DNA from 4 places in the Actinoplanes sp. NPDC048967 genome. Region 3 is predicted to be linked to each of the others. Evidence: riboswitches for the same ligand, from Rfam matches in the RefSeq annotation. Region 3 holds a riboswitch; each other region holds the start of a gene.
The links. Region 3 has a riboswitch for cyclic di-AMP ahead of AB0C12_RS23130 (hypothetical protein). Riboswitches for the same ligand answer to the same signal wherever they lie in the genome.
Positions count from the first base shown of each region.

Region 1: it holds a riboswitch for cyclic di-AMP, as region 3 does, so the genes downstream of both, AB0C12_RS02625 (NlpC/P60 family protein) here and AB0C12_RS23130 (hypothetical protein) in region 3, are expected to answer to the same signal.
Region 2: it holds a riboswitch for cyclic di-AMP, as region 3 does, so the genes downstream of both, AB0C12_RS36785 (NlpC/P60 family protein) here and AB0C12_RS23130 (hypothetical protein) in region 3, are expected to answer to the same signal.
Region 4: it holds a riboswitch for cyclic di-AMP, as region 3 does, so the genes downstream of both, AB0C12_RS01190 (transglycosylase family protein) here and AB0C12_RS23130 (hypothetical protein) in region 3, are expected to answer to the same signal.

Region 1 is NZ_JBEZFL010000001.1:540,589-548,257, reverse strand. Features, by position in the region: gene cydB (cytochrome d ubiquinol oxidase subunit II) at 1-177, opposite strand, end outside; gene AB0C12_RS02640 (cytochrome ubiquinol oxidase subunit I) at 187-1,581, opposite strand; gene AB0C12_RS02635 (BlaI/MecI/CopY family transcriptional regulator) at 1,657-2,025, shown strand; gene AB0C12_RS02630 (M56 family metallopeptidase) at 2,022-2,945, shown strand; cyclic di-AMP (ydaO/yuaA leader) riboswitch at 3,081-3,218, shown strand; gene AB0C12_RS02625 (NlpC/P60 family protein) at 3,233-4,225, shown strand; gene AB0C12_RS02620 (hypothetical protein) at 4,341-4,649, opposite strand; gene AB0C12_RS02615 (aminoglycoside phosphotransferase family protein) at 4,802-5,704, shown strand; gene AB0C12_RS02610 (MarR family transcriptional regulator) at 5,679-6,095, opposite strand; gene AB0C12_RS02605 (epoxide hydrolase family protein) at 6,149-7,237, shown strand; gene AB0C12_RS02600 (SDR family oxidoreductase) at 7,283-7,669, shown strand, end outside.
Region 2 is NZ_JBEZFL010000011.1:86,858-94,526, reverse strand. Features, by position in the region: gene AB0C12_RS36815 (metallophosphoesterase) at 1-485, opposite strand, end outside; gene AB0C12_RS36810 (hypothetical protein) at 482-736, opposite strand; gene AB0C12_RS36805 (nucleotidyltransferase) at 738-1,322, opposite strand; gene AB0C12_RS36800 (thymidylate kinase) at 1,534-2,304, shown strand; gene AB0C12_RS36795 (SDR family NAD(P)-dependent oxidoreductase) at 2,362-3,042, opposite strand; gene AB0C12_RS36790 (sigma-70 family RNA polymerase sigma factor) at 3,592-4,593, shown strand; gene AB0C12_RS36785 (NlpC/P60 family protein) at 4,678-5,604, opposite strand; cyclic di-AMP (ydaO/yuaA leader) riboswitch at 5,652-5,786, opposite strand; gene AB0C12_RS36780 (DUF3817 domain-containing protein) at 5,997-6,323, opposite strand; gene AB0C12_RS36775 (hypothetical protein) at 6,337-6,783, opposite strand; gene AB0C12_RS36770 (DUF6158 family protein) at 6,873-7,130, shown strand; gene AB0C12_RS36765 (DUF1360 domain-containing protein) at 7,150-7,669, shown strand, end outside.
Region 3 is NZ_JBEZFL010000005.1:294,331-301,999, reverse strand. Features, by position in the region: gene AB0C12_RS23165 (glycerophosphodiester phosphodiesterase family protein) at 1-269, opposite strand, end outside; gene AB0C12_RS23160 (response regulator transcription factor) at 334-978, opposite strand; gene AB0C12_RS23155 (histidine kinase) at 1,000-2,139, shown strand; gene AB0C12_RS23150 (TetR/AcrR family transcriptional regulator) at 2,143-2,751, opposite strand; gene AB0C12_RS23145 (ABC transporter permease) at 2,921-3,817, shown strand; gene AB0C12_RS23140 (ABC transporter ATP-binding protein) at 3,822-4,598, shown strand; gene AB0C12_RS23135 (hypothetical protein) at 4,616-5,698, opposite strand; cyclic di-AMP (ydaO/yuaA leader) riboswitch at 5,696-5,845, opposite strand; cyclic di-AMP (ydaO/yuaA leader) riboswitch at 6,124-6,261, shown strand; gene AB0C12_RS23130 (hypothetical protein) at 6,265-7,284, shown strand; gene AB0C12_RS23125 (glycoside hydrolase family 65 protein) at 7,348-7,669, opposite strand, start outside.
Region 4 is NZ_JBEZFL010000001.1:237,493-245,161, reverse strand. Features, by position in the region: gene AB0C12_RS01200 (GNAT family N-acetyltransferase) at 1-596, shown strand, start outside; gene menC (o-succinylbenzoate synthase) at 593-1,699, shown strand; cyclic di-AMP (ydaO/yuaA leader) riboswitch at 1,871-2,014, shown strand; gene AB0C12_RS01190 (transglycosylase family protein) at 2,019-2,645, shown strand; gene AB0C12_RS01185 (SAM-dependent methyltransferase) at 2,699-3,493, opposite strand; gene secD (protein translocase subunit SecD) at 3,596-5,806, opposite strand; gene AB0C12_RS01175 (hypothetical protein) at 5,857-6,258, opposite strand; gene AB0C12_RS01170 (LacI family DNA-binding transcriptional regulator) at 6,294-7,331, opposite strand; gene AB0C12_RS01165 (sugar ABC transporter permease) at 7,481-7,669, shown strand, end outside.

The DNA.
Region 1 (7,669 bases), on a different contig from region 3:
GACCAGCCAGACCTCGTTGCCGTCCCAGAACGGGCCGACGGTGCGGACGACGGCTCCCCGCTCGTGGTCGTCGCGGCCGACGACCGGGGAGAGCAGGCCGACGCCGAAGTCGAAGCCCTCCAGGACGAAGAACAGCACCCAGCAGAGCACGACCAGCGCGAACCAGAGTGTGATCATGGTGATTCCTCAGTAGACCGGGACGGGTTCGCGCTCGGGGGCCTGCTCGCCGGCGGTTGCGGCGGGCGCGGCGGCTTCGAGCGGTTGCCGGGACAGGTGGCGGACCAGCCGCAGCCAGACGACGGCGAGGATGCCGTAGACGACGGCGAAGCCGATCAGGGAGACGAGCACCTCGCCGCGGGTCAGGCCGGGGGAGATGCCGTCGGCGACCCGGGAGATGCCGAACGCGAGCCAGGGCTGGCGGGCGGTCTCGGTGAAGATCCAGCCGAACGTGTTGGCCGCGGCGGGCAGGATCGGGATCAGCGGCAGGAAGCGGATCAGCAGCCGGTGGGCCTGCCGGTCGCGCCGGGTGCTCCACAGGTAGTACGCCGCGACCGCCGCCGCCAGCATGCCGATGCCGATCATCAGCCGGAACGTCCAGAACGCCACCGGGATCATCGGGATGTAGCTGCCCGGGCCGAACTGGGCGGCGTACTGGGCCTGCAGGTCGTCGATGCCCTGCACGGTCGCGCCGGGGTCGCCCTTGGCCAGGATGGACAGCAGGCGGGGGATCTCGAGGCTGAAGAACGGCTCGCCGCCGTCCGGGCCGCCGACCGCGAAGACCGAGAAGGGTGCGCCGGTGGTGGTCGCGTACAGGGCCTCGGCGGCGGCCATCTTCATCGGCTGGACCTCGGTGATGACCTTGCCGAGGTGGTCGCCGGTCAGGGCGGTGAGGGCGCCCCCGGTGAGCGTCAGCCAGGCGCCGAGCCGGGCCAGCGTACGGAATGCCGCCTCACCCCCGGCCCGCAGCCGCCACACGCCGATGGCCAGCAGCAGCGACCCGCCGGCCATCACCGCCCCGGCCAGCGTGTGCGGGAACGCGGCCAGGTTGACCTTGTTGAGCAGCAGCGCGCCGAAGTCGTCGAGGTGCGCCCGCCCGGTCACCGGGTCCAGCGAGTACGCGACCGGGTTCTGCATGAACGAGTTGGCGGCCAGGATGATGAACGCGGACATCACGGTGCCGGCCGCGACGATGACGATGGTGGCGGCGTGCAGCTTGCGCGGCAGCCGGTCCCAGCCGAAGTACCAGAGCGCGAGGAACGTCGCCTCCAGGAAGAAGGCGAGCATGCCCTCGATCGCGAGCGTCGGGCCGAACACGTCGCCGTAGAAGCGGGCGAAGTTGCTCCAGCCCATCCCGAACTGGAACTCCTGCACCAGCCCGGTGACCACGCCGACCGCGAAGGTGACGATGAGCAGCTTGCCGACCAGCTTGGTGAGCTGCCGGTAGCGCTCCTGGCCGGTGCGCAGCCAGGCGAGCTGCAGGCCGGCGGCGGTTCCGGCCAGGCTGATCGACAGCGGCACGAAGAAGTAGTGGTAGATCGTCACGACCGCGAACTGCAGCCGGGTCAGCTCGAGCACGTCCATGGATGGCCCCCTCTACGACGTTCCGTAGTAGATACTACGCCTCGTAGTACGACGCTGTGCAGTAGAGTGGTTCACATGGCTTTGGGAGACCTCGAACGTGAGGTCATGACGCAGTTGTGGAACGCCGGCGAGCCGCTGACCGTGCGCCAGGTGCACGAACGGCTGAGCCGCGACCGCGAGCTGGCGTACACGACCGTGATGACCGTGCTGGACCGGCTGGCCAAGAAGGGTGTCGTCACCCAGCAGCGCGCCGACCGGGCGTACCGCTACGCCCCCGCGCAGTCGCGCGAGGAGATGACCGCCGCCCTGATGCTCGACGCCCTCAGCGCGGCTCCCGACGGCGTCCGCGACGCGGCCCTGGCGCACTTCGTCGGCCGGATCGACCCGTCGGCCCTGACCGCCGCCATCGAGGCGGCACGGAAGGACCCGGGCGCTCGGCCGTGACCGCCTTGCTGCTCGGCGCTCTGGGGCTGACCCTGTCGCTGGTCGTGCCGGGCATCCTGGCCGGCGCGCGCTGGCCTGACCGCGCGCCCGCCGCCGCCGTCGCGCTCTGGCAGAGCATCACCCTCACCGGGGTGCTCTGCGCGCTGGGCGTGGTGCTGGCCGGACCTCAGGAGTTGGTCAGTGAGCTGGGTTCGGACCGGCCGGTGGGTGCGGCCGCGCTGATCTTCGCGCTGGTGATCGCCGCGGTGATCATCGTGCGGCTGCTGGTGTCGCTCGTCCGGGTGAGCATCCGGTCGCGGGCCCGCCGGTCCCGGCACCGGCTGCTGGTCGACCTGTTGGACAGTGCCGAGCGCCACGGCGAGCTGCCGGCTGAGGTGCCCGCCGGGCTGCGGGTGCTGGACGGGCCGCTGCCTTTCGCGTACTGCCTGCCGGGGCGCTCGCCGCGGGTGGTGCTCAGTGACGGCGCGCTGCGGGTGCTCGACGCCGAGCAGGTGGCCGCGGTGATCGCGCACGAGCAGACCCATCTGCGGCACCGGCACGACGTGGTCATGGAGTCGTTCACCGCGTTCTACCGGGCGGTGCCGCGGCCGTTGCGCAGCCGGGCGCCGCTCGACGCCGTACACCTGCTGCTCGAGATGGTCGCCGACGACGCCGCCCGGCGGCGCTGCGGCGCGGCGCCGCTGCGCACGGCCCTGGCGCTGCTCAGCGACGCGGTCAGCCCGGACGCGCCGGCGGAGCTCGGCAGCGCGGCGGCAGAGCGCCGGCGCCGGCTCGACCGGCTGAATGTGAGTGATCCGCGCCCGGTCACCGTGACCTTGAGCCTGGCCGCGGCCACCGGCGCGGTCGGCCTGCTGGTATTACCCACAGTGATTCTGGTGTTGCCCTGGCTGGACCGGGCGCTCTCGGCCTGGCCCCTGTGACGGCCATTCACTCACGCTGCGTCGACCAATGTTCGGCGCAGTGTGTCCTGATACCGCCGGGTTCAATTCGCCGTTGATCGGGAGTACGGTAGTGCCCGGCTCGGCAGTCCCCCCTCGTCCCAATCCGGGCGAACTGACGGGCCACCGCCTAATCGTCGCGAGACGAACCGGGGACCCAAGAATTCTGGGGTCAAGCCACCAGCAGCACGGTGGCCGGGCGCGCTTCCCGCCCGCACCCGTCAGCTAACCCGGTCGGCGGCCGAGGGAAGAAAGGACACTGCACCTACGTGAAACGGATTGAGGCGCGCAGCGCCGCAATTCTGCGCAGCATCGCCTGCGCCGTCGTCGCGGTCGGGATTCTTCTCACTCCCGGGGTGGCGAATGCGACACCGTCCCCGTCGAGCATCGAAAAGCAGATCGACGAGCAGTGGAACAAGCTGGAACCGGTCATCGAGCAGTACAACAACGTGCACAACCAGCTGCTCAAGAACCAGGCCCAGCTCCGGAAGATCGACAAACGGCTCGCACCGCTGGAGCTGGAGGTCGACCTGGCCATGTCGCAGGTGGGCAACATGGCGGGAAAGGCCTACATGCAGGGCTCGCCCAGCGCCATGAAGGCCATGGTCGTCAGTGGCTCGCCGACCTCTCTGACCGAGAAACTCACGTTCCTCGACCAGATCAGCCGGCACCAGCGTGAGTCGGTCTCGGGCGCCGCGAAGCTCCGCGACCAGCTCGCGGGCGACAAGCGCGACCTGGACACCCTGACCAAAGCCGTGGCGGCGCGCGACAAGGCGCTGGCCCAGCAGAAGAAGGACATCCAGAAGAAGGTCGACGAGCTGCAGAAATTGCGGATCAGGGCGTACGGCGCGAGCGGCGGCTCCGACGGTGCGTTCAAGACCGGCCCGTGCCCGGTCGACTACACCGACGACAAGGGCGGCCGGGCGGCGCAGAAGGCGTGCGACCTCATCGGCAAGCCGTACGTCTTCGGTGCGGAAGGGCCGGGCGGCTACGACTGCTCCGGCCTGACCAAGGTGGCCTGGGCGGTGGTCGGGGTGCACCTGGAGCACTTCACCGGTGACCAGATCGGAGCGGGCCGGGCGGTCAGCCGCAGTCAGCTGCAGCCGGGCGACCTGATCTTCTACGGCAGTCCGGTCCATCATGTCGGCATCTATGTCGGCGGCAACACGATGGTGCACGCACCGCACACGGGTGACCACGTCCGCATGGCGTCGATCGATCGCAGCGGGGCCATCACCGGCATCCGCCGCCCGACCGGCTGACGCCGGCACCGAGCACGACGGAAAAGCCGCCACTTTTCGTGGCGGCTTTTTCCTTGGGACCGCTCCGCAGCGCCGTCCTCCGGTTGAGCAGGTCGGTGACTCGTCGCCGTCCGCGCTAGGCTGCCCGGATGCGGTGGCCGGCGAGGAATACATCGACTTCGTCAGAAGCCGCCGAGGTCCCCTCCGAGCGACATGACCCGTAATCCGCCGAGCGGTACGTCGTCTCCGTCTGGGCGTTGACCCAGCCCCGCGGGTGGTAGACCACCACCGCCGTGTCGCCCGCCTCCTGGTGGTCGGCGGTCAGGGTGGTCCCGTCCGGGCAGCGCAGCCGCTCAACGGACTCGACCTCGCAGGTCGCAGTGCGGCCGGCCACCGCGAGGACCGCCCCGGATCCGCCGGCGACGGCCGTGGAAAGCGCGACCACCGTGACGACGACACACTCGAGGATGCGCCAGAGTCAGGCGCGGCGCCTGCGGCTCTCGGCGTTGACGACGGACCGCGTGGTGGCTGCCATGGCTCCGACGGCAACGGTGGGCTCCAATGTGTTCGATCATGATGGCTGGGAGACTGGGTGACATGTTTCCCGCTGCCTTCGTCCGCAACGTCACCGGCAACTGGGGCGACGACGGCCGGCGCTGGCTCACGCAGCTGCCCGCCCTCGTCGAGGACGTCGCCCGGGAGTGGGGGCTGACGGTCGGTGCGCCGTACCCGTTGAGTTTCAACTATGTCGCGCCGGCGCGACGGCCCGACGGGTCGCCGGCCGTGCTCAAGCTCGGCCTGCCCGCCGCCGGTCACGTCGCGACGGAGGCAGACACGCTCGGCTTCTTCGGTGGCCGGGGCGCGGTCGCCGTGCTGGCCCGCGACGACGACCGGGGCGCGCTGATGCTGGAGCGGGCCGAGCCCGGCGGCACGCTGCGGGCCTTGGTCCGCGAGCACGACGAGCAGGCCACGGCCGTGCTCGTCGACATGATGCGGCGCCTGCACCGGCCGGCGCCAGAAGGGCTGGTGCTGGAGGAGCTGTCGTCGCGGGTGGCGGCGTTCGACGCGCATCTGGCCCGGTATGCCGGCGACCACCCGTTCCCCCGGCGCCTGGTCGAGCAGGCCCGCGAGCTTCTGGTCGAGCTGTGCGCCTCCGCCTCGCAGCGGGTGGTCCTGCACGGGGACCTGCACCACGAGAACGTGCTGGCCGCGACCCGGGAGCCGTGGCTGGCGATCGACCCGCACGGCGTGCTCGGCGATCCCGGCTACGAGGTCGGGGCGGCGCTCTACAACCCGTTCGACGGCGACGAGCCGGTGCTGGAGCTGCTGCCGGCCCGGGTGGAGCAGTTCGCCGACGGTCTCGGCCTGCCCGTCGACCGGGTGGTCGCCTGGGGATTCGTGCAGGCGGTGCTCTCCGAGGTGTGGGACGCCGACGGCGGTGACCCGACGCCCGGTCAGGCGCTGCGGGTGGCGTTCAAGCTGGCGCCGCGCCTTTCCTGAGCAGGCTCAGCAGTCGCACCAGCTCGGCGCGCTCGGCGGTGGTCAGAGGCGCGAGCAGCTCGTCCTGGATGGCCTCGGCCCGGGCCGCCAGCTCCTGGGCGCGTTCGCGGCCGCGGCCGGTGATCGTCACGACGTTGCGGCGCTTGTCGGCCGGGTCCGGGCTGCGCTCGACGTAGCCGTCCGCGGTCAGCTCGTTGAGCACCGCCACCATGTCGCTGAGGTGGATGCCGGTGCGCCGGCCCAGCTCGGCCTGGCTGTCCGGGCCGCCGAGCAGGGTCTCCAGCAGCCGGTAGTGGTAGCCGCGGGCGCCGATCTCGGCGAAACGATCGGTGACCAGGCGGCCGGCGTGGGCGGCGGTCTGGGTCAGCAGCCAGCTGGGGAGGTGCTCCATGTGTCGACTCTACCATTTGCTCGACTAACGTTAGTGTGACTAACGTTAGTCGCATGAACGATATCGCGCCGTACCGGATCGACGTCCCGCAGGCCGACCTCGACGACCTGGCCGACCGCCTCGACCGCACCCGCTGGCCCGACGAGCTGCCCGGCGCGGGCTGGGACTACGGCATCCCGCTGGCCCGCGTACGCGAACTCGCCGAGCTCTGGCGCCACGGCTACGACTGGCGGCGCCACGAGGCCGAGCTGAACGAGTTCCCGCAGTTCCGCACCGAGATCGACGGCCAGCGCGTCCACTTCCTGCACGTCCGCTCGGCCGACCCGGACGCGTTGCCGCTGCTGCTCCTGCACGGCTGGCCCGGCTCGGTGCTGGAGTTCCAGGCCCTGACCGGTCTGCTCTCCGACGACTTCCACCTGGTGGTGCCGTCACTGCCCGGCTTCGGCTTCTCCGGGCCGACCGGGGAACGGGGCTGGGACCTGCACCGCATCGCCCGGGCCCTGGCCGAGCTGATGACCCGGCTCGGCTACCCGCGGTTCGGCGCGCACGGGGGTGACTGGGGCTCCGGCGTCGCCCGCGCTCTCGGCGCCGCTGTCCCCGAACGGGTCGTCGGCGTACACGTCAACTACCTGCCCACGCCCGGCCCGGCGACGGGCCTGACCGGCGCGGACCGCGACCGGGCCGAGCGGACCGCGGCGTTCGCCGCGAACCGACCCGGCTACCAGGTGCTGCAGGCGACCCGGCCGCAGACCATCTCGTACGCGCTGACCGACTCGCCCGTCGGCCAGCTCGCCTGGATCGCCGAGAAGTTCACCGAGTGGGTCGACCCGTCCTCCACCATCAGCGACGACGTCCTGCTCACCGACGTGTCGATCTACTGGTTCACCCGGACGGCGGGCTCGTCGGCCCGGCTTGCCAAGGAGAGCGGCTACGGCACACCCTGCCCGGCGCCGATGGGTGTGGCCGTCCTGCCGCACGACATCGTGCTGAGCGTGCGCCCGCTGGCCGAGCGCCTCTTCGACATCCGGCACTGGACGGAGCTGCCGCGCGGCGGCCACTTCGCGGCGCTGGAGGTGCCGGTCGAGCTGGCCGCCGACATCCGCGCCTTCTTCCGCGGCTTGGTGATCTCGCCCGCACTGTAGTGCGGGTCCCGCGTCGCGGCGCCCGGCACGGGGAAGAGTGGAGGCATGCGACTCGATCTCAGCGGCAGGACTGCTCTCGTCACCGGCTCGACCCAGGGCATCGGACTCGCGATCGCCACCGGCCTGGCCGCCGCCGGCGCCCGGGTGGCGATCAACGGCCGGGACCGCGACAAGGTGCTCGCCGCGCTCCCGAGCGACGGTGACCACGTCGCCGCCCCGGCCGATCTGACCACCGACGACGGCGTCGCCGCGTTGCTGGAGGCGTTGCCGGAGGTCGACATCCTCGTCAACAACCTGGGCATCTTCGGCGCCCGGCCGGCGCTGGAGATCTCCGACGCCGAGTGGCGGCGGTATTTCGAGGTCAACGTGCTGACCGCGGTCCGGCTGACCCGGGCGTATCTACCGGGTATGCGCGAGCGCGGCTGGGGCCGG
Region 2 (7,669 bases), on a different contig from region 3:
TGGGTCAGCGCCACCAGGGCATCGCAGTCGAGCCCCCGCAGCGCCGCACCGAGACGCTCGGCGATCGCCTCCGTCGTACCGACGAAGTTCTTCATCTCGCGCTCGCCGAACGAGCTGGCGCACGCCCCGGCGAACCCGCCGCCGAAGCCCTTGGCGCCGGCGATGCCGAGCCGATGACCGTTGATCTCCAGGACGGTCGCGTCGCCCTCCAGCACCGTCATGCCCGCGTCGCGGAGCACGTCGCCGACGGCTTCCTGCTGGTCACTCTGGTGGTCGTGGTTGCCGAGCACGACGACGACCGGTACGCCCAGCTCGCCGAACTCGGTCGCCATGCACTTGGCCTCCTCGACGGTGCCGTGCCGGGTCAGGTCCCCGGCGATCAGCAGCGCGTCGGCGACCCCGGGCAGCTGTTCGAGCGCGGGCCGGTAGCGGCCCAGGACGTCCTTGTCGACGTGGACGTCGCCCACGGCGGCGATCCGGATCATGAGATCTCCTCCACCTCACTGGGCGCCGCGGCGCGCACGATGCCGATGTCGCAGGCGATCTCCACGTCCGGGAAGTTCGCCGTGATCTGCCGGCAGATCTCGTCGCGCCGCTGGGCGCTCTCCACCTCACCGCCGAGCACCAGCAGGTGCTCGCGGCGTTGCAGGGTGATGCCCTGCTCGGCGATCGCGCCGTTCTCGGTGAGCAGGCGCTGGATCTCCGCCTCCACGTATTCGTCGAGCTGTGGTGTCATCTCAACCCCCCACTGTCAGACGTGCTTCCCCCGGCTGCGCGACCACGTCCAGGCGGTCGAGCAGGACCAGGAACGCCTCCGCGTACGGCGATTTCGCGGTCTCCTCGCGGACCCTGTCCCAGTCGATCTGCTCGCGCAGGGACCGGGCGACCGGCAGGCCGGTGGCGAAGTCGCAGTAGTGCTGGGTGTAGCTCAGCAGCTTGTGCACCATCAGCTGGGTCGCCGACAGCACGGGCATGTTGATCGCCTCGACCGGGCGCATCACGGTGTCCCGCAGCGTGGCGTCGGTCACCGGCGACTCGACCGGGCGGTAGATGAGGTCCACCATCCGGCCCTCGTCGAAGACCTTGACCAGCCAGTCCTCGGGCGGTTGCTCCACCTCGAAGCCGACCGCGGACAGCTCCTCGAGCGCCCGGGTCTTGTCCTGCTCGCGGATCAGGAAGTCGACGTCGTGATCGCTGGAATGCCCGCCGTGGGCGTAGACCGCGAAGCTGCCGCCGAGCGCGAACGGGACTTCCGCCTGTTTGAGCACGGAGGCAACCCGTTTGAGCGTGTTGACCAGGCCCTCGTCCACCCGGTGCGGCATGGCGGTCTCCCTGCGTCGATTGATGTGCGTTTGGCACTTCCGGTCTACCCGGAGCCGGTTGCCTTCACACCAGCAGCCCGGCTCGGGCCGGAACCGAGCGTGACTGGCCCGGGTACCGTTGGTGGGTATGGTCCCTGACCTCGGTTCCGCCCGCCCCGCTTTCGACGATCAGCACCCGGTCCAGCACCACTCGGTCACCGCCGTCCGCCCGCTGCGCACGGTGGCGCTGGTCGGCATCGACGGTTCCGGCAAGACCACCCAGGCCCACCAGCTGGCGACCGCCCTGGCCGCCCGGGGCCTGCCGGCGACGTACCGGCGCAACGCCGGCGGGCGTCGCTGGTTCGGCCGGCTGGCCACGGCGTTGGGCCGGCGCGACGGCGAGCACCTGCTCGGCCGCAAGGCGATGCTGTTCATCGAGTCGGTGCTGCGCTGGCTCGCGATCCTGCGCACGCTGCTGCGCCGCACGGTCACCGGCGAAGTCGCGATCATGGACAGGTACGCGGTCTGCCAGTACGCGAGCATCCGCGCGCACGCCAAGACTCCCCGCCCCGAGCGGCTGAACCGGGCCGAGCGCCGCGCCCGCCTGGCCTACCGGGTGTTCCCCGCCCCGGACGTGACGTTCCTGCTGGCCGTGGACCCCGCCGTCGCGTACGAGCGGATCGAGCGGCGTGGCTACGACCACGAGGAGATGGACTACCTGCGGGCGGCCACGGCCGCGTACGAGTCCCTGCCCGAGCACCCCACCTTCGTGGTGATCGACGCGAACGGCCCGCCGGAGCAGGTGCAGGAGGCCCTGCTGGAGCACCTGCGGGCGTGGATGCCCGCGCCGGTGCCGGCAGTGGTCCCGATGCCACGCGTGCCGGCCGGCTCGCGGGGACCGGCGACGATGCTGGTGACTCATGCCCGGGCGCTGCTGGTGACCGTGGCGACCCTGGCCGCGGCCGCCTCGGTCCTGACCTACCAGCTGGCGGAGGGTTTTTAAGGGCCTGTCCTGCCGGTGATGAGGGCCTGCGCCGCCATGAGACCGTCAGGACAAGCCCTAGGCCCGGCCGTAGACGGGGATGGCGGCGCCGCTGGTCGGTGCCGAGCCGTCCCCGGCCAGAAAGCCGATCACCTGTGCGATCTCGGCCGGGGTGACCCAGCGGGAGAAGTCGGCGGCCGGCTGGGCGGCCCGGTTGGCCGGCGTGTCGATGACGCTGGGCAGCACGGTGTTGCAGCGCACGCCGCTCTTCTTGTATTCGACGGCGACTGCGTTCGCGAAGGCGAGCACCGCGGCCTTGGCGGTCGCGTACCCGGCCGCTCCGGCGAACGGGGCGACCGCCGCGCGCGACGAGACGCACACCACCGAACCGCCGCCGGCCGCCACAAGGTGGGGCAGCGCGGCCGCAGTCACCAGGTACGTAGGGCGCAGGTTGGACCGCAGGATCGCCTCGAAGTCCTCGATCGGCGTCTCGTGCACCGGTCCGCCGCCGGCATATCCACCGGCCAGGTTCACCACCGCGCGCAGGGGCGCACCGGGCTCGGCCGCCGCGACGGCCACCGCGTCGGCGACGGCGCCGGGGTCGGTCAGCTCAGCCGTGACCGAGAACACACCCTCGGGCAGCCGCTCGGTGCCCACCCGGACCGGGGCGACGACGCGCCAGCCCTGATCGCGCAGCACCTCGAGGACGGCCCCGCCGAGCCCGCCCGCTCCACCCGTAACCAGCACACTGCGCTCCATACCGAGAACCGTAACGGTGTGTTTCGCGTCACTGCTGCCGGGACTCGGTGGAACGGCCGGGGCGGCCCGCCGAACGGCCGTCATTCCCGGGAGGGTCACCCGTACGGGCGAGTGAACTGCGGCTTGTCGTGCCGCATCGTGGCAGGTGGTCCCGTTCGCGGTCGGCAACGGGAGCTTTTGCCGTGGCGTTTGGGTCAAGCCGGACGGCAACCTGTCGATGCTGGACGTGAACCCAATCGGCTACCAGCCCGTACTGGGTAGTGATGAGCATCGCAGCGGAATCCGTGATGCCCGTCGCTGTGACGAAGAGGGGCCGATGGTGTCATGAAGCGGGCACAGGGTATGCGTCTCATCACGCATCCACCGGCGGGTGCTGCTCCGAATACCTCTGCGAGAGCCCTCTTCAGTAAGTATGCACGCGGCTCTCAGCTGATGCTCAGACACTCGTGACACTTTCGACTCACCAGCCGGAATCAGCGCAGGGCGCCAACTGTTCAGGTATGTGTCAGCACCGCAATGCATGAACTGCGGACGTTACGGGGAGGGCTGATGGACGCAGGTATTGCCCGTAACAGGGTTAGTGAAGGCAATGAGGGGACCGTGGGCAACGTGGAGAAGAACACCGTGATGCGGACCGACCAGGTCGCCGAGGAGCGCGACCTCGTCGGAGTCTACCTGCACGAAATCTCCCGGACGCCGCTGCTGGATGCTGCCAGGGAGGTCGACCTCTCCAAGGCAATCGAGGCCGGCCTCTACGCCGAGCACCTGCTCGACACCGGCGAGGTCCGTCGCGGCGTGAGCCGGGAGGAGCTGGAGCGGCTGGTCACCGAGGGCAAGCGGGCGAAGGATCTCTTCATTCGCGCCAACCTGCGACTGGTCGTGTCGATCGCCCGCCGTTACGTGCGCTCGGGCATGCCGATGCTCGACCTCATCCAGGAGGGCAACACCGGCCTCGTGCGCGCCGTCGAGAAGTTCGACTACGAGCGTGGCTACAAGTTCTCGACCTACGCGACGTGGTGGGTCCGCCAGGCCATCAGCCGGGCCATCGCCCAGCAGGAGCGCACCGTGCGCCTGCCCGTGCACCTGGTCGAGGACGTCAACCGGATGCGCAACGTCACCCGCCAGCTCGTCCGCGAGCTCGGCGCCGACCCGGAGCCCGCGCAGGTCGCCGCGGCGCTGGGCGTGACGGTGGAGCGCGTCACCGAGCTGACCCGCTGGGCCCAGGACACCGTGTCCCTGGACACCCCGGTGGGCGACGACGGCGACACCAACCTCGGCGATCTGGTCGCCGACAGCGACGCGCCGTCGCCTGAGGAGATCGTCCTGACCGCGCTGGAGCGTCAGCGCATCGAGGGACTGCTGAACCACCTCGACGACCGGTCGGCGGGCATCATGCGCGCCCGGTACGGCCTCGAGGACGGTCGCGAGCACTCGCTGACCGAGGTGGCGTCGCGGTTTTCGCTCTCCCGGGAGCGCATCCGCCAGCTGGAGATCCAGGCGCTCGGCCGGCTGCGTGAGCTGGCCCGGGCCGAGGGCCTGCAGGCCGCGTAAGGCAGACCACCAGTACGGCGAAAGGCCGGTGACCCCTGCGGGGACACCGGCCTTTTCTCGTGCCTGCTACTCGGGTGACCCGGCTCAGGTGACCCGGCCGTAGCCGTTCGGGGTCATGATGTCGATCGTGCGCTTCTTGACGGGCTGGCCCGCGCGGGAGGCGTCGATGATCTGGCCACCGCCGACATAGATGCCGACGTGTCCGTTGCTGCGGTAGAAGACCAGGTCGCCCGGCTTGAGCTGGGACCGCGAGATCCGTGTCGTGGCGCTGTACTGAGCGGCGGCGTTGTGCGGCAGCGACTTGCCGGCGGCCCGCCAGGCGGCGGAGGTCAGGCCCGAGCAGTCGTAACCGTCCGGCCCGTCAGCGCCGTAGTCGTACATGACGCCGATCGCGTTGTAGGCGAAGGTGACAGCCTTACCGGCGGAGCCCGCGATGGACGGGATGTTGCCGGTGTACTTGCTGGACTTCTCGGTGGGCGAGCCGTAGGCGGCGGTGCGCATCGCGTACAGCTTCTTGAGGTCGCCCTCGATCTTCTTCTTGCGCGCGTTGAGGGCCTTGGCCTCAGCTTCCTGCTTCTTCTGGGTCGCCTTGAGGGCGGCCTGGCGCTCGGCGAAGTTCTCCGTCGTCGCGCGGTACTCCGCGATGTCGCGGCCACGGCTGCGGGAGATCTGCTCGAGGATGCTCATCCGGTCCATGAGGTTGTCCGCGCCCTCGAGCACGACGTTCATGGTGCCGATGTTGCCGGTCTTGTACGCCGACGCCGCGATGGCGTCCATCTGCGAGCCGGCGGCCTCCAGCGCGGCCTTGGCCGGGCCCAGCGACGCGGCCAGCTTCTTTTCCTCGTCCTTGGTCTTCTTGAGGCTGATGTTCATCTTGTTGTACGACTCGATGACGTCCTCGAGCTGATCGGACGCCTTGTCGATCTTCTTCGTCAGCTCACTCGTCGACGGTTCCGCGTGTGCGGCGGTCGCGGTGGTGCCGGTGATCGCGATCGCCAGGGCGGCAACCACCAGCGCACGGAGCCTCGTGCGGGCGTGTGGCAACGGTTTGTGGCCTTTCTTCCGCTCGGGCCGCCTACCGGGTTAGCTGACGGGTTCGGGGCGGGAAGAAGGCCCCTACCGCTCGCGCGGATTCACCCCGGTGCTGCTTCGGTTGGTTCCCCGGTTCGTCGTGGCGGAGGCGGTGACCGTGGGGGATCTGGTCGCCCGTTTCCGCCGGCGAGGATTCGGCGGCGTTGGCCGGCGCCACCGAGGGTGTGGCTGCGGACCGGACCAACCGCATTAACTTATCGGCGCGCGGCATTAACACAAGAGCCCGTAGAGTGACTTGCGCCAATGATCACAAATAAGAGAATGATCCCGATAACGGCGGGCAACAAATCCGTTCCGCAGCGTTACTTTTCCTACTCTGCCATGGCCGGCGGGGAAGTGCGTGCGGCCGGGACCCACTTGTGGGAGACGACCCGTTCGGCCCAGAAGGAGAAGAACGGGATGGTGCCGGCCAGCATCACCAGCAGCATCCGGCCCAGCGGCCAGTGCGCCCGGCGGCTCAGGTCGAAGGCGGCGACCAGGTAGACCATGTACAGGAAGCCGTGGATCGGGCCGATCGCGGCCACCACGGTGTCGTTGTCACCCAGGTACTTCAGCGGCATGCCGACCAGCACGAGCGCGATCAGGACCACGCCGACGATCCAGGCGATGATCCGGTAGCGGGTGAGGGCTCCCTGCACAGTGCACGTCCTTTCAGCCGGCGCTGGCGCGACGGCCGGGGTAGTCGCTCGGCCGGGCTCCGGGGTGGGCGGCCAGCCAGCTGAGGTAGTCGTTGTAAGCGGCCAGCTCGGGATCGTCGTCGGCCGGCGCCACCTGCGCCACCGGCACGCGGACCGGGCGGCGCACGGTCACCGGGGCATCCTGGCGTGGCACGGGCGGCTGCTCCGGTTGTGGCTCAGCCTCCGCGGGGCCGTCCTGCTCGGCGGCGCGGGCGGCGCGGCGCTCCTGCTGGACCTCGCGGAACCAGATGAACACCACGAAGAGGGCGAACACCGGCCACTCGAAGGTGTAGCCCCAGCTGAGCGAATTGCCGCCGGTGGCCCGGCTGAACTGCCACCAGCCCAGGGCCAGGAAGCCGGCCACGAGCACGAGCGCCAGGATGTGGCGCGCGATCCACGCGGGGGTCCACAGCCCTTTCATGTCCCTCAGCGTACCGGCGGGTTTGGCGGCAGGGCGCACGGGCAACCGTTGCAGCAAGTACTTCTGCGACCGAGGAAGGGAGCGCCGTCATGACCGACGCCCGGCTCGACTCCGCCGGCGACGAGACCGTCGTCTCCGAGAACGGCATCGACCCCGCGGGGCTGGCCGACGACGATCTGTTCCGTGAGCTGGCCAGCCTGCACCGCACCCGGCTGCAGACGTTGCGGCACGGGCCCGACGCGGCCCTGGCCAACCACCTGCGGCGGACCGAGGAGCTGGAGAACGCGTACCTGTCCCGGTACCCCGGCCGTGAGGTCGATCCGGACCGGCTCACCCAGGACTTCTGAGAGGACCCCGGACTTCATGATCTCCTCGGTACGCGGCCGGCTGAACCGGCTGCGACGGGACTACGCACCCCACGAGCACCGGCCGCTGGACGGCTACGTCGCCACGATGGGGGCGTTCGGACTGCTCGCCGGCAGTCTGGCCGCCGCCGCCAAGCTGACCGCGAAGCCCGTACCGGACCGGCCGGCCACCGCCGACATCGTGCTGATCTCCATCGCGACGCACAAGCTGAGCCGGTTGATCGCCAAGGACGCGATCACCAGCCCGCTGCGCGCGCCGTTCACCCGCTATGCGGAGCCGGGCGGCAGCGGCGAGATCAACGAAGAGGTACGCGACCAGGGCAGCTCCCTGCGCCACTCCGTCGGTGAGCTGGTCAGCTGCCCGTTCTGCCTGGCCGTGTGGGTGGCCACCGGGCTGACCAGTGGCCTGGTCTTCGCGCCCCGGCTGACCCGGCTGGCGGCCACGGTCTTCACCGCCACGGCCGCCTCCGACTTCCTGCAGATGGCGTACTCCCTGGCCAAGGAGGCTGCGGAGGGTGACC
Region 3 (7,669 bases):
GCGAACGCCGCTCGCATGGACGGCAGCGTGTTCTCGATGTAGCTGTGGTCCGGCGGGTGAATGCGGCCTGCGGTGCAGGTGTCGTTCTCCACCCCGTCCAAGGGGAAGGTCTGGGCGATCCCGCGGTGGGCCAGCAACAGCGGGCGGCCGTCGCCGCCACCCCACAGCGCCGAGCTGTTGCCCACCCAGAGCCCGGCGGTGATCAGCAGGACGGCACCGAGGGTGAGCCAGAGCCGGCGGAACCGGCGCGCACGTTTGTCGGAGGACATCCGGGCAGCCTGGCAGCGGGCGGCGGGCGCCGGAACCGGCGAAGGACGTAGCCGGGCTACGTCCTTAGGACAGGTCCCGGGCGAGCAGGGCGGCCTGGGTGCGGCTGGTCACCGAGAGCTTGGCCAGCAGGTTGCTCACGTGGGCCTTGACGGTGCGTTCGGCCAGCGCCAGGTCGCGGGCGATGTCCTGGTTGGTCAGGCCCCGCCCGAGCAGGGTGAGCACCTCGCGTTCGCGGCCGGTCAGGGTGTCCAGCCGGGCCGCGGTGTCCGCCCGGGGCGCGGCGGTGGCCGAGGGCCAGAGCAGCTCGGCCGCCGAGGCACTCAGCGCGGTGACCCCGGCGTGCGCGCCACGGACCGCCGCGGCGAGCTCGCTGCCGCCGGCGTCCTTGAGCACGAAGCCGTCGGCGCCGGCGGCCAGCGCCCGCTGGATGTCCGAGGCCCGGCCGACCGTGGTCAGCATCAGCACCTTCGCCGGCACCTCGGGCATCCGGGCACGCAACTGACCCAGCACCCGCACCCCGTCCGCGCCGGGCAGATAGAGGTCCAGCAGGATGACGTCGGCGGCGAGCGGGTCGCCGGCCAGCAGCTCCAGCAGGGCGGGGCCGTCCGGCAGCTCCGCGACCACCTCGAGATCCGGCTGGGCCCCCAGGATCAGGCTCAGCCCTTCCCGGACCAGCGCCTGGTCGTCGACGACGGCAAGCCGGATCATCGGGCCATGGTAAGCAGTCGCATGGCGTACCGGATCACGGCCGACCGGCTGCGCGGGCATTGGCAGCCGCTGGTGGATCTCGCCCTGGGTGCCGCGACCGCCCTGCTCTTCGTGCTGTCCGGCACGGTCGTCTCGGCGCCGCTCGCGGTGGCTCAGTTGCTGCCGCTGGTCTGGCGGCGGCGTTTCCCGGCCGCGGTGCTGATCGTCGTGGGCTGCGCGACCGCCGCGCACACCACGCTCGGCATGGCCCGCGCGGTCGGCTTCTTCCCCGCCACGATCGCGCTCTACACCGCGGCCACCCACCGCTCACCGGTGATCCGGTGGGTGCTGTGCCCGGCGGTCGGGCTGGTCATGGCGGCCGCCAGCGCGGTCCGGCACGGTCCGGTCGAGGGTCTGCTGATGGCCGTCGTCACGGTCACGGTGGCGTGGCTGGCCGGGGTGGAACGCAGCGAGCACCTGCGCCAGCGGGCCGAGGCGGACCGGCAGCGGGCGGAGGCCGAGCACCTGCGGCTGGAACGCCGGATCGCCGATCAGGCGACCGCGGCCGCCGAGGACAGGGAACGGCTGGCCCGCCGGGTGCACGACACGCTCGCGCACACGGTGACCGTGATGCTGCTCCAGACCGAGGCACTCAAGGCCACCACGCCGCTCGGCGACGCCGCCCGAGACCGCCTGGACGTGGTTCTGCGAGCCGGCCGGGACGCGTTGACCGAGGTCCGGGCCGCGCTGGCCGACGCCGACGAACCGGACCCGGCGACCCGGCTGGCGGCGTTGCTGAAGACCCTGGGCGCGGCGGGGCTGCGCCTGGCGGCTCACCCGCCGGACCTGCGGGACGTGCTGGCGCCGCCGGTCCTCGCGGTGGCCGACCGGCTGCTCGGCGAGGCGGCCACGAACGCCTTGCGCCACGACGGACCCGGCACCCTGCTCAGGATCAGCACCGAGCACGGCGCGGAGAGGCTGATCCTGCGGATCACCAGCGAGCCTCCGAGCCCGCCGCGACCTCGGGCCGGGCGGGTGACCGGCGGCTTCGGCCTGCTCAGTCTGGCCGAGGACCTCACCCGGTACGGCGGAACCCTGGTCCACGGTCCACGCGCCCCGGCCGGCTGGCAGATCGAGGCGTCGTTCCCGCTGCGGGTGGGAAACGCCGTCGCGGGCCGATGACCGTCAGTGCGCGGGGCGGGTCTCCTGCAGCGCGCGCAGGACGGCGTTGCTGAGGTTCTCGAGGTAATCGTCGTCGATCGGGGTGCGCGAGACGGCCAGCCGCCAGTACAGCGGGCCCAGCATCATGTCGACGGCAAGGTCGGCGTTTGTGCCCGGGGGCAGCTCGCCGCGCTCGACGGCCTGTCCCACGATCTTCTCGCCGACGGCCTGCTGGTGGGTGCGCAGCGCCCGTTGCAGCGTCTCGGCGATCTTGGGGTTGCGGGCCGCCTCGGCCATCAGGTCCGGGATGATCTGGGACGCGATCCGGTGCTGCAGGGCCCTGCTCACGATGAACAGGAGCAGTTGCAGATCGCCGGCGAAGCTTCCGGTGTCGGGCATGGGCACGCTACGCTCCGCCACGGCGGAGACGATCTCGAGGACCATCTCCAGCTTGTTGCTCCACCGGCGGTAGATCGCGGTCTTACCGACGCCGGCCCGGCGCGCCACCGCCTCGATGGACAGGCGCCCGTAGCCGACCTCGGCCAGCTCGTTCATGACCGCGTTGCGGATGGCCGCGGTGATGTCCCCGCGGAGCACCGCCGCTCCGGCGGGTGCACGTTTCGCTGTAACCACGAGTGCACTATACGCCAGGACGCAACGGTTGCGTTCCGGCGCTCGTTCGGCTACTTTCGGGGCTGACGTCGATACGACGCCGTTCCATCGCGGCACACTGTTTAGTGTGTTCCCGCGCAAGTCATCCAGGTCCCCCATCCCCAGCGGACCGACCAGATCGGAGCGCCCCATGCCTCAGACGGCGGTCGCCGATTCCGAGACCGGCCTGACGCTCAAGGAGCTGGCCCGTAGACACGGGCTCAGCGCCGCCGGGAAGCTGCCTTCCCTGCCTGAGTACACACGTCAGCTCTGGGCGTACCGGCACTTCATCGCGTCGTACGCCAACGCCAAGGTCGCCTCGTCGCTCGGCAAGACCCGGCTCGGCGTCTTCTGGCAGGTGCTGACGCCGCTGATCAACGCGGCTGTCTACTACTTGATCTTCGGCGTCATCCTGAACACGAAGAGCGGCGTCGACAACTTCGTCGCGTACCTGTGCACCGGCGTGTTCATCTTCGGCTTCACCCAGTCCACGGTGTCGGCCGGCATCCAGGCGATCACCGGCAACCTCGGGCTGATCCGGGCCCTGCACTTCCCGAGAGGCAGCCTGCCCCTGGCCATCACCATGGTCGAGGTCCGCAACACGCTCGCCTCGCTGGCCGTGCTGATGGTCATCGTGGTCGGGTTCGGCGAGCCGATCACCCTGGAGTGGCTGCTCATCGTGCCGATCTTCCTGCTCCAGGCCGTGTTCAACGCCGGCCTGGCCCTGGCCGGGGCCCGGCTGGGCAGCAAGATCCCGGACGTCCGGAATCTCATCCCGTTCGTCATGCGGATGTGGCTCTACCTGTCGGCCGTGCTCTACCCGGTCACCCGCTTCACCGACCACCTCAGCGGCTGGAAGCTGACCCTGGTGGAGGCGAACCCGATGCTGGTGTTCATCGACCTCATGCGGCACGCGCTGATGGAGGACGTGCCGCTCGCGGCGAGTCCCACGGTGATGTGGCTGGAGGCGCTCGCCTGGACGTTCGTGGTGGGTCTCGGGGGTTACGTCTACTTCTGGCGCGGAGAGAAGGGCTACGGCCGTGGCTGACAACATGACCGGCAGCGACCGGCGCGATCCGACGGTCATCGTCGACGACGCTCACGTGGTCTATCGGATCCAGCAGTCGGCGACCCCGGGCACCGGCAGCCCGCTCGCCAGCTTCAAGCGGCTCGTCACCGGCACCAAGCCGGCGACCATGCGCGAGGTGCACGCCATCAAGGGTGTGAGCTTCGTCGCGTACAAGGGTGAGGCCGTCGGCCTGATCGGCACCAACGGCTCGGGCAAGTCCACGCTGCTGCGGGCGATCGCCGGGCTGCTGCCGGTCGAGCGCGGGGCGATCTACGCGGCCGGCCAGCCGTCCCTGCTCGGCGTCAGCGCCGCCCTGATGAACGACCTGCCGGGTGAGCGCAACGTGGTCCTGGGCTGCCTGGCCATGGGCATGTCGCCGGCCGAGGTCAAGAGCAAGACCAAGGACATCATCGACTTCTCCGGCATCAACGAGCGCGGTGACTTCAGCTCGCTGCCGATGCGGACGTACTCGTCCGGCATGGGAGCCCGGCTGCGGTTCGCCATCGCGGCCGCCAAGCAGCACGACGTGTTGCTCATCGACGAGGCGCTGGCCACCGGCGACGCGAAGTTCCGCCGGCGCAGTGAGCAGCGGGTCCGGGACCTGCGCGCGCAGGCCGGCACCGTCTTCCTGGTGAGCCACAGCGAGCAGTCGATCCGCGACACCTGCGAGCGGGCCATCTGGCTGGAATCGGGCCTGATCCGCGCCGACGGCCCGACCGACGACGTGCTGAAGGAGTACGAGGCCTACGTCAAGCGGTAGGCCCCGCACCCCCGCGGTCAGCGCATCGACATGTGCACGTGGTTGGTGTGGTCGCTCGACGGGTCACCGCCGGCCCCGGAGTAAGACTTCCAGCCGCTGCTGGGCAGCCAGATCCGCCGGTACCAGATGACGTAGAGGATCCCGAGCCGGCTCGCGTTCTTGATGAAGTAGTTCGCCAGCCGGTTGCCGTAGTCCTTGCTGGCCCCGGTCGCGTCGCCGCCGAAGCCGCCCTTGTCGGCGGCCCAGTCGCAGGCCCGGCCCTTCGGGTGCTCACCGCTGTTCTGGTGGCGGAAGCAGGCGATGAAGTGGTTGAAACCGTCCTTCTTCGCCTCCTGCATCGCGTGCAGGGTGCGCGGCGTGATGCAGCCCGAGGTGGTCGGGTCGTTGACGCTGCACGACTCGCTCGGCAGGGAGCCGTCCGAGTTGCGCGGCGCGGGCGCGGCCAGGGCGCTGCTGCCGCCGTCGCTGGAGGTACCGCCGCCGGACGACGAACTCGAGGATCCGCCGCTGGCGGCGTTGGCGACCTTCAACGCGTCCTCGGCCTGCTTCTTGCGCTTGGCCATGACGGTGAGCTGGCGCTGCTGTTCGCGGACAGCGGTGTCGATCGCCGTCTTGGCCTGCGCCTGCTGGTCCCGGCTGTCCTTCAGGTCGCGCACCGCGCGGTCCTGCTTGACGGCGATGGTCTCCAGCGTCTGCGCCCGGTCCAGCATGCTGCCGGTGGAGTCGGCGGTGATCATCGCCGACATCGGCCCGAGCCGCCCGGTGCGGTACGCCCGCTGGACGATCTCGTCCAGCGCCGCCTGCTTGGGGCCGAGCTGGGTGTCGAGCTCCTTGAGCTTGGCGGTCAGCTCCCGCTGGCGCTTCTTGGAGCGGTCCAGCGCCTCCTGGGCCTCGACGAAGCCCTTGGACGCCGCCTCGAGCTGCTTGATGAGGGACTTCGAGCCGCCCTCGCCGTCGTCTCCCGAGTCGCCCGGCGCGGCCAAGGGGCGGGGTGCGGCGGAGGCGGAGGTCGGGGCGGCGAGCGCCAGCCCCGAGGTGGCGACGAGGACCGCGAGCACGGTCGCTAATCGCCGGCGGACAGGGTTGAGCCTCACGAACATTCCTTCCGTCGGCCGCCGACCGAGTTAGCTGACGGGTTCGGGACGGAAGCGATCCCTACCGATCGCGCGGGGGTGCGCGGATCGGATTCACCCCATTACTCGAGTGGTTCCCCGGCTCGCCGTGCGGCGATTAGGCGGCGGTCTGCGCTGAGACCGTGACGAACACTACCCATCAATGCTAAGAATCGACAGTCGTCACACCGTACGCAATCGATCGTGCACTGATGGTGAGCAATCGACGGAAAGAATGCAACGACTCACATTAATGTGCCGTTACGGGCTATGACCTGCGTCATTCCATCGAGCGGTGACGGAAAGTCGTTGTCCGGTAACCGTTTTGCCGTCCGCGGCAGCACTGCCGGTTCGGCCGTTGTCAGGTAAGCTGGCCGCCGGTCACTGCCAGAAGGCGCTGCCCCCAAGGCGCCGGCAGCCCACCATCTAATCGTCGCAAGATGAGCCGGGGAACCACAGAACTACCGGGGTGAATCCACGAGTCAGTGGTAGGGATTGCTTCCGTCCCGAACCCGTCAGCTAACCCGGCCGGTGGTCACGCGGAAGGATTCTGAATGACGGCAAGACCCCGCCGGTGGCTGATCCTCGCCCTGGCACCGCTCGCCGCGGTCACGATGATGCTCGCGCCCGCATCCCCGGCGAACGCCGATCCGGACGACACCAAGTCGGCCACCGCCGACGACGGCGACGACAACCCGCTGCTGAACGACGTGCTGGACTCCACGGGCCGGCGCTATCTGACGGCGAAGGCGGCGGTCGCCAAGTCGACCAAGACCCAGCTCGGCCTCGCCCTCAAGGTCAAGAACGCCGAGGCGAAGCGCGACCTGCTGCTGCCCGAGGTCGGCGCGGTCGCCGCTCAGCAGTACCGCACCGGCGGCATCTCGACCATGGGCTTCCTGCTCAACACCACCAGCCCGGACGGCTTCCTCAAGAAGGCGGTCTCCCTCGAGGAGATCAACGCCCTCAACGACGGCAAGCTGCGCGAGCTGGACCAGGCCATCGACGAGGTGACCGCCAGCAAGACGCGCCTGGACCAGGAGGTCAAGGCGCAGAAGCAGAACCTCGCGCTGATGGAGAAGCAGAAGGAGTCGGCCGAGAAGGCGCTGGCCCAGGTCGGCGGCAAGTCGGTCACCGGCGGCTTCGTGGACGTCAAGTCCAAGATCGCCGCACCCGCACCGCGCAACTCCGACGGCGAGTTCGGACCGGAGTCCTGCAACGTCGACGACCCGACCACCGGTGGCTGCATCACGGCGCGCACCTTCCACATGTACAAGGAAGTGAAGAAGGCCAAGTTCAACCGGTTCGTCGGTTGTCACCGCAACGGCGGCCCGTTCGAGCATCCCAAGGGCCGCGCCTGCGACTGGTCCCTGCAGAAGAGCGGCTTCTCACCGTGGCACAACCAGGACACCCGGGAGTACGGCAACAACCTGATGGCCTTCCTGGTGCGTAACGCCGACCGGCTCGGCATCCTCTACGTCATCTGGAACAAACAGATCTGGTTCCCGGCCACCGGCTGGAAGTCGTACCACGGTCCCAGTGATCACACGGACCACGTACACGTCTCGATGCTTTAGCGCGGCGAGCGCAGAGAAGCCCCCGTCCTCCTCACGGAGGACGGGGGCTTCTTCGTTGCGGAATCAGACGCCGGTGTTCCGGCGCACCGGGGCGCGACCGGCCGGCTGGCTGGGCGCGGGGCCCGTCGGCGGCGCCGGCGGGATCGGCAGCACGACCGGCTTCACCTGGGTGATGGTGACCTCCTTGCCGTGGTGCAGCAGGTCCAGACGCGCCGACCCACCGCCGTTGCGCAGCGAGTAGGTCACCTCGTCGGCCGTGACCTGCACCCGCAGCCGCAGGCCGCGCCAGAGCAGCGAGAACTCCAGCGCGTTGATCCGGCTCGGCAGCCGGGGCGCGAAGGAGAGCTGCCCGTTGGAGTCACGCATGCCGCCCAGGCCCGCCACC
Region 4 (7,669 bases), on a different contig from region 3:
GCGAGCGCGAGCTGCACAGCCACATCGCCGGGGTGTCCGCGACCGCGACCGGGCGCGGCGTCGGCTTCGCGCTCAAGCAGCACCAGCGGGTCTGGGCGCTGCAGCGCGGCATCAGCACGATCAGCTGGACGTTCGACCCGCTGGTGGCCCGCAACGCCTACTTCAACCTGGCCAAGCTGGGCGCGGTCCCGACGGAGTACCTGGCGAACTTCTACGGCCCGATGCACGACCGGATCAACGGCGACGACGAGAGCGACCGGCTGATGGTGCGCTGGGATCTCGCCGCGCCGGCGGTCGTCTCCGCCGGTGCCGGCAGGCCGGTGCGCGCCGTGCGGCCGCCGACCGCCACCGTGGCGCTGCGCCGTTCCGGCGCCGGTGGGCCGGTGCCGGGCTCGTTCCGGGGCCAGACCTTGGTGGTGGCCGTGCCGGAGGACATCGAGAGCCTGCGCCGCCGGGCTCCAGGGGCGGCCAAGGACTGGCGGGTCGCCGTCCGGGAGACGCTGAGCACGCTGCTCGCCGACCGGTTGCGCTTCGCCGGCTTCGACCGCGACGGCTGGTACGTCCTCACCCGCGGCTCCGGGGAGTACGGCCGGTGAGACTTCGGGGCGTGGAGCTGCGCCGGGTGAGCATGCCGCTGGTCACGCCGTTCCGCACCTCGTTCGGCACCGAGACCGGCCGGGACGTGCTGCTGGTGCGGGTGGTCACCGGCGAGGCCGAGGGCTGGGGTGAGTGCGTGGCGATGGCCGACCCCCGCTACTCCTCGGAGTACACCGACGCCGCCGCCGACGTGCTGCGCCGCTACCTCGTGCCGGCATTGGCGGCCGCGCCGCGGCTGGACGCGTACGCGGTGGGGCCGGCCCTGGCGCCGTTCAAGGGTCACCGGATGGCCAAGGCCGCCCTGGAGACCGCGGTGCTGGACGCCGAGCTGCGCGCCCAGGGGCGGCCGCTGGGCCGTGAGCTGGGCGCCGTGCACGACCGGGTCCCGTGCGGCGTGTCGGTGGGCATCATGTCCTCGCTCGGCGAGCTGCTCGACGCCGTCGGTGGTTACCTGGCGGCCGGTTACCTGCGGATCAAGCTGAAGATCGAGCCCGGGTGGGACGTGGCGCCGGTCCGGGCGGTGCGGGAGCGCTTCGGTGACGAGGTGCTGCTGCAGGTCGACGCGAACACGGCGTACACGGTCGCGGACGCCCGGCACCTCGCCCGGCTCGATCCGTTCGGGCTGCTGCTGATCGAGCAGCCGCTGGACGAGGAGGACATCCTCGGCCACGCCGAGCTGGCGAAGTTGATCACCACGCCCATCTGCCTGGACGAGTCCATCACCTCGGCCCGTACCGCCGCCGCGGCGATCAGCATGGGCGCCGCCGCGATCGTCAACGTCAAGCCGGGCCGCGTCGGCGGGTATCTGGAGGCGCGCCGGATCCACGATGTCTGCGTCGCGCACGGCGTACCGGTGTGGTGCGGTGGCATGCTCGAGACGGGCCTGGGCCGGGCCGCGAACGTGGCCCTGGCCGCCCTGCCGGGTTTCACCCTGCCCGGCGACACCTCGGCGTCCGACCGTTACTTCCGCACCGACCTGACCGAGCCGTTCGTGCTGCGTGACGGCCATCTGAGCGTGCCGGCCGGGCCCGGCCTGGGCGTCGAACCGCTGCCGGAGGTGCTGCGGGCGGTGACCACGGCCACGGAGTGGCTGCCCCTGTAGATCGACCGGTTCTGTCCCGATTCGGGCCAAGATCAAAAGTGGGCAAAAGCTGAGAACAACGTCACGTTAGGCCCCCGGAGGTTGGTTCCGTGGCGGGCAACGTGGTTACCGTCGGCCGGTCCGCTGACGCGGGCCCCGCGGTCGGTAACGCCGAGTCCTGCCGCCGACCGGGCTGGGAACTCAACTCAGGCATGGAGCGGGGGACCCACAGGTTCTCCGGCGCGCTCCCCGCGCGCCTCGGGGTGAAGCCGCACCACAGCGGCCGGGCAACCTCAGCCCGAACCCGACAGCTGACCTCGCAGGCGTGGAGGTTCACTCGATGGCACAGATCCACAAGCAGTCTCTGCGCGCCCTCGGCCTGGTCGTGGCCGGTGCCGCGGGCACCGTCGCCCTGCTGGGCCCGGCCTCTCCGGCCGCGGCGCAGTCCGGGGTCAACTGGGACGCGGTCGCGCAGTGCGAGTCCGGTGGCAACTGGAGCATCAACACCGGCAACGGCTACTACGGTGGCCTGCAGTTCAGCCGCAGCACGTGGAAGGCGTACGGCGGCGGCAAGTACGCGAGCACCGCGAACAAGGCGAGCCGCGCGGAGCAGATCCGCATCGCCGAGAAGGTGCTCGACGGCCAGGGCATCGGCGCGTGGCCGGTGTGCGGCAAGAAGGCCGGCTCGACGAAGTCCTACCGGGCGAAGAACACCGGCGGTTCGTCGTCGGCCGGCAAGAAGGCCACGGCGTCGCGCACCACCACGCACAAGAAGTCGGCGGCGACCAAGCGCACCTCGGTCAAGGCCACCGGCCAGCACTACACGGTGAAGTCCGGCGACACGCTGGCCAGGATCGCGGCAGCCCAGCACGTCAAGGGCGGCTGGCACGCGCTGTACCAGCTCAACCGGGCGCAGCTCGGCGGCAACCCCAACCTGATCTTCCCCGGTCAGCGTCTGTCGCTGTGATGAGCCGGCCCGGCTGCCTTACCCCCGTGGGGCAGCCGGGCCCCCACCGGCGCTCAGGGCTTGCGGCCCACCGCGACGAACTCCGACACGACCTCGGTGATGCCGGGGTGCCGCGGGTCCGGCCGCCAGGCCGTGCAGGTCACGACGCCGGGTTCGAGCAGCTCCAGCCCGGCGAAGAAGCCGCGGATCTCCTCGATGGTGCGGGTCCTGATCGGAGCCGCGCCGCTCTCGTTCCACTGCCGCATCGACTCCTCGACGGCCTCGCCGTTGACCTCCGTGGTCGGATGCGAGATCAGCAGGAAGCTGCCGGCGGGCACCGCGGCCATGAACTGCTCGACCACCGACCGGGCCTCGGCGTCGTCCATGACGAAGTTGAGGATGCCGGACAGCACCACCGCGGCCGGCCGGCCGAAGTCCAGTGTGGTGGCGGCGGCCCGGAGGATGGCCTGCGGATCGCGGACGTCGGCCGCGAGGTAGTCGGTGGCCCCCTGGGGGCTGCTGGTCAGCAACGCGCGGGCGTGCGTCAGGACCAGCGGGTCGTTGTCGACGTAGACGACGCGGGCGTCCGGGGCGACGGCCTGGGCCACCTCGTGGGTGTTGTCGGCGGTGGGCAGCCCGGTGCCGACGTCCAGGAACTGGCGGATCCGCCCCTCGCCGGCCAGGAACCGCACGGCCCGGCCGAGGAACTGCCGGTTGGCCCGGGCCGACAGCACGAGCTCGGGCATCAGCCGGACGGCGTAGTCGGCCGCCTCCCGGTCCGCCGCGAAGTTGTCCTTGCCGCCGAGCAGGTAGTTCCAGACCCGCGCCGAGTGCGGCAGGTCTGCGTTGAGCTGCGTGGGATCCGTCATCGGCTCGTCCTTCCGCTACCGGCGGCATCGATCGGTGCCGGGAACCCTACCGCGCGAAGCAGCGGGGTGGGCGCACGGCGGCGCACACCCCGCTGCCCCCGGTCAGCGGGACCGGAAGGTGATCGCCAGCGGCGTGGCCAGGAACACCGACGAGTACGTGCCCACCACGATCCCCACCAGCAGCGCCACGGCGAAGTCCACCAGCGACGCCCCGCCCAGGGTGGCCAGGGCGGCCAGGATGAACACCGCCCCCAGCCCGGTGTTGACCGTACGCGGGACCGTCTGCAGGCACGCCGTGTTGGCCAGCCGGGCGAACGGCACCCGCAGCCTCGGGCTGATCCTGCGCTGACCGCGGACCAGCTCCCGGATCCGGTCGAAGACCACGACCGAGTCGTTGACCGAGTAGCCGACCACGGTCAGCACCGCGGCCAGGAAGACGCCGTCGACCGGTTTGCCGAGCCAGGCGAACACCCCGATCAGGATGACCACGTCGTGGACCATCGCCAGCACCGCCGCCGCACTCCAGCGCCACTGGAACCGCACCGACAGGTACGCCAGCTGCGCGCCGAGAGCGATCGCCACCGCGAGCAGCGCCTTGTCCCGCAGCTCGGCGCCGAGGCTGGGCCCGACCCTGTCGTCCCGTAACTGCTGGACGTCACCGCCGCCGGCCGTGCCGAGCGAGTCGCGTACGCGCTGCTCGGTGGCATCGTCGAAGGCGCCCGCCCGTACGGAGACGTTGCCCTGGCCGACCTGGGTGACCACGGCCCGGTCGACGCCCGCGGCTGCCACGGCGGCCCGGGCGGCGTCGGTCGACAACGGCCGGCTGGTGGCGTACTCGACCATGCGGCCGCCGGTGAACTCGACGCCGAGGTTCAGCCCGCGGGTGGCGACGCCGCCGATCGAGAGCAGCACCGCCGCCGCCGAGACGGCCAGCCACAGTCGCCGGCGGCGCATCAGGTCGGGGCCGCGGGACTCGATCGCCCGGCGGACCCGGCCGGCGTGGGCGATGCCGCTCCACCGTGGGCGCACGACCAGCCACCGCCGGCGCAACAGAGCCTCGGCCGGCAGCCGGGTCAGCACGAGCGCGGTGAACATGGACGCCAGCACCCCGATGCCCAGGGTGACGCCGAAGCCGCGTACCGGGCCGGAGGCGAGCAGGAACAGCAGTCCGGCGGCCACCAGGGTGGTCACGTTGGAGTCGATGATCGCCGACCAGGCCCGGGCGAAGCCACCGCGGATCGCGCTGCGCAGGGTGGGCCGGCCGGCGTACTCCTCTCTGGCCCGTTCGAAGACGAGCACGTTGGCGTCGACCGCCATCCCGATGGCGAGCACGAACCCGGCCAGGCCGGGCAGGGTCAGGGTGGCGCCGACCGCCAGCAGCGCGGCGTAGGAGATCAACCCGTACGCCACCAGCGCCACCGCCGCCAGCGCACCGACCACGCGGTACACCGCCACGATGAACGCGATGGTCAGGAGCGCCCCGATGAGCGCCGCCTGCGCCGACGCCTCGATCGCCTGCCGGCCCAGCGTGGGCCCGACCACCTGCTGCTGGATGATGTCCACGGGTACGGGCAGCGCACCCGCCCTGATCAGCAGGGCGAGATCGCGCGCCTCGGCCGCGGTGAACGACCCGGTGATCCGCATGGCCTCCCCGGCGAAGCCCACCTCGCAGGTCGCCTCGGGGCTCACCTCGGGCGAGCTGATCACCTCGTCGTCGAGCAGGATGGCGACCCGGCGGGCCGGGTCGCCCACGGGGGAGCAGGCGGCGTCGGCGGTCAGCTTCCGCCAGTCCCGGGCGCCGTCCCCGGCGAAGTCGACGGCCACCTCCCAGCCACCCGGCGGCTGGACACCGGCCTGCGCGCCGTCGATCTGCCGGCCGGACAGGGCGGCCGGCCCCAGCCGCAGCGGGTTGCCGCGCTCGTCGGGCCGGACGAGCTCGCCGGTCGCGGCGGGCGGGGCGGCCGGTCCCAGGACCGGCCGGAAGGTCAGTTGCGCGGTACGGCCGATGACCTCGGCCGCCTCCCGCGGGTCGGTGACGCCGGGCAGTTCGACGATGATCCGCCGGTCGCCGGAGCGGACCAGGCCCGGCTCGGCCACGCCGAGTTCGTCGACCCGGCGGCGCAGCACCTCCAGGGCCTGGTCGGTGGTGGCGGCGTCGGCCTTGCTCTGGTCGCCGTCACGGGTCTGGAGCACGATCTGGGTTCCGCCGCGCAGGTCCAGCCCGAGCCGCGCCGGCCGGGTGGCGACGAGCCACCCGGAGACGACGAGCACGACAAGGGCGAGAAATGCGCGCGCGGCAGTAGCGCGCGTCACGATGGGGTTGTCTCCTCAGGCAGGGTGGCGCGCCATGCCGCGCGCCGGGGTCAGGACGGGGCGTCTACCGCACGCCGTCCCGGGGGACCCCGGCCCTGATACGTCTCCCGGCGCGCCTGCGCCCGGTGCCCGTCGACGTCCTGCCGCCGGTGCCACCACGCCGCGATCCCGGCGCCGGCCCGGGCCGGCAGCCAGCCGAGGACCTGGAGCAGCGGGGCGGCAGTGCCCAGTCCGCTGCCGGCGTCGACCCGGACGTCCGGGCGTTGCCCGAGGGTCTGCTGCGCGGAGGCGGTGACAGCCTGGACGGCCGGCGGTATGCGGCCCGGGCCGCTCGCGGCCGCCGCCTCGCTGGACGCGGCGACGGCCGTCGTGGCGAACAGCAGCGCCAGCAGGACCGGCAGGCTCGCCCACCGGCGCCACCACACCGGGGGCGGTGCGCCCTGTGCCGACATGGCTGCACCGTACCGTGGCCGCGCGCGGCCCGGGGTCATTCGCGGCGCGAGCCCGGGGGAGCGGTGCTGTCCCGCACCACCATGCGGGTCGGGACCAGCACCGTGCCCGGGCCTTCCGGCTCGTTGCGGATCTGCCGCAGCAGGCCCTGCACGCAGCGCCGGCCCACCTCGGCGAAGTCCTGGTGCACCGTGGTCAGGGGCGGGATGAACGAGGACGAGTCCGGGATGTCGTCGAAGCCGACGATGCTCACGTCGCGCGGGACGATCCGGCCGCGCTCGTGGAACGCCCGCAGCAGGCCCAGCGCCATCTGGTCGTTGGCGGCGAACACCGCGGTGCACTCCGCTTCGGCCGCCAGGACCAGCCCGGCGCGGTAACCCGAATCGGCCGTCCAGTCACCGCGCTGCACCGGCGGCACCCTCCGGCCGGCCTCCAGCAGGGTGCGGCGCCACGCCTGGGTGCGGCGCTCGCCGGCGAACGACTCGGCCGGCCCGGTCACGTGCCAGACCGTCTCGTGGCCCAGCTCCAGCAGGTGCCGTACGGCCTGCCGGGCGCCGTCGGCCTGGTCGGTGTCGACGACGGGGTAGCGGTCGCCCGCGTCGGAGTCCACCACCACGACCTGGACGCCCGGTGGCAGGTTGAGGTTGGCCGCGTCGAGCAGGTGGACTTCCATGATCACGATGATGCCGTCCACCGCCAGCTCGCCGAGCCGGCTGAACGCGCCCAGCACGCCGTCCTGAGTGGGCGCCGCCACCGGGATGAGCGTGATCGCGTACCCCTCCTTGGCGGCGTAGCCGGCGATGGCCTCGACCGTGCGGCTGTTGCCGGTGGTCGCCAGGGTGAACAGGATGACGCCGATGGTGCGGAACTCGCCCCGCTTCAGGGCCCGCGCGGCGCTGTTGGGGCGGTAACCGAGCTGGCGCATGGCCGCCAGCACCTGCTGCCGGGTGGACTCGACCACGCCGGGGTGCCCGGTGGACACCCGCGAGACCGTCTGCGACGAGACGCCGGCGAGCCGGGCGACGTCCGCCATCGAGACCCCTCGGGCCGGGCGGCGGGTTCGGCCAGCGGTCATCGTTGGCAACTCCTTCTTGACGAGCCGGAAACGCAGTGAAACTATCACCCCGATGTTTACGTAAACATACGCCGTCCGGGTCGGGGATGTTAACGCAAACATCGATGGATGCCGCGGCCCCGGCCGAGCGGCGGGAAGGATGACAACGCATGGCCGACACCCTCGTCGTGAGCAGGAGACGCCGTTCCTGGGCGGGCTGGAAGTTCGTCGGCCCGTTCATGGCCGTCTTCGCCCTGGTCTTCCTGGCTCCGATCGGATACTCGATCTACCTGAGCCTGTACCGCAACCGGCTCATCGGCGGCAACTCGTTCGTGGGGCTCGACAACTACACCCAGGCG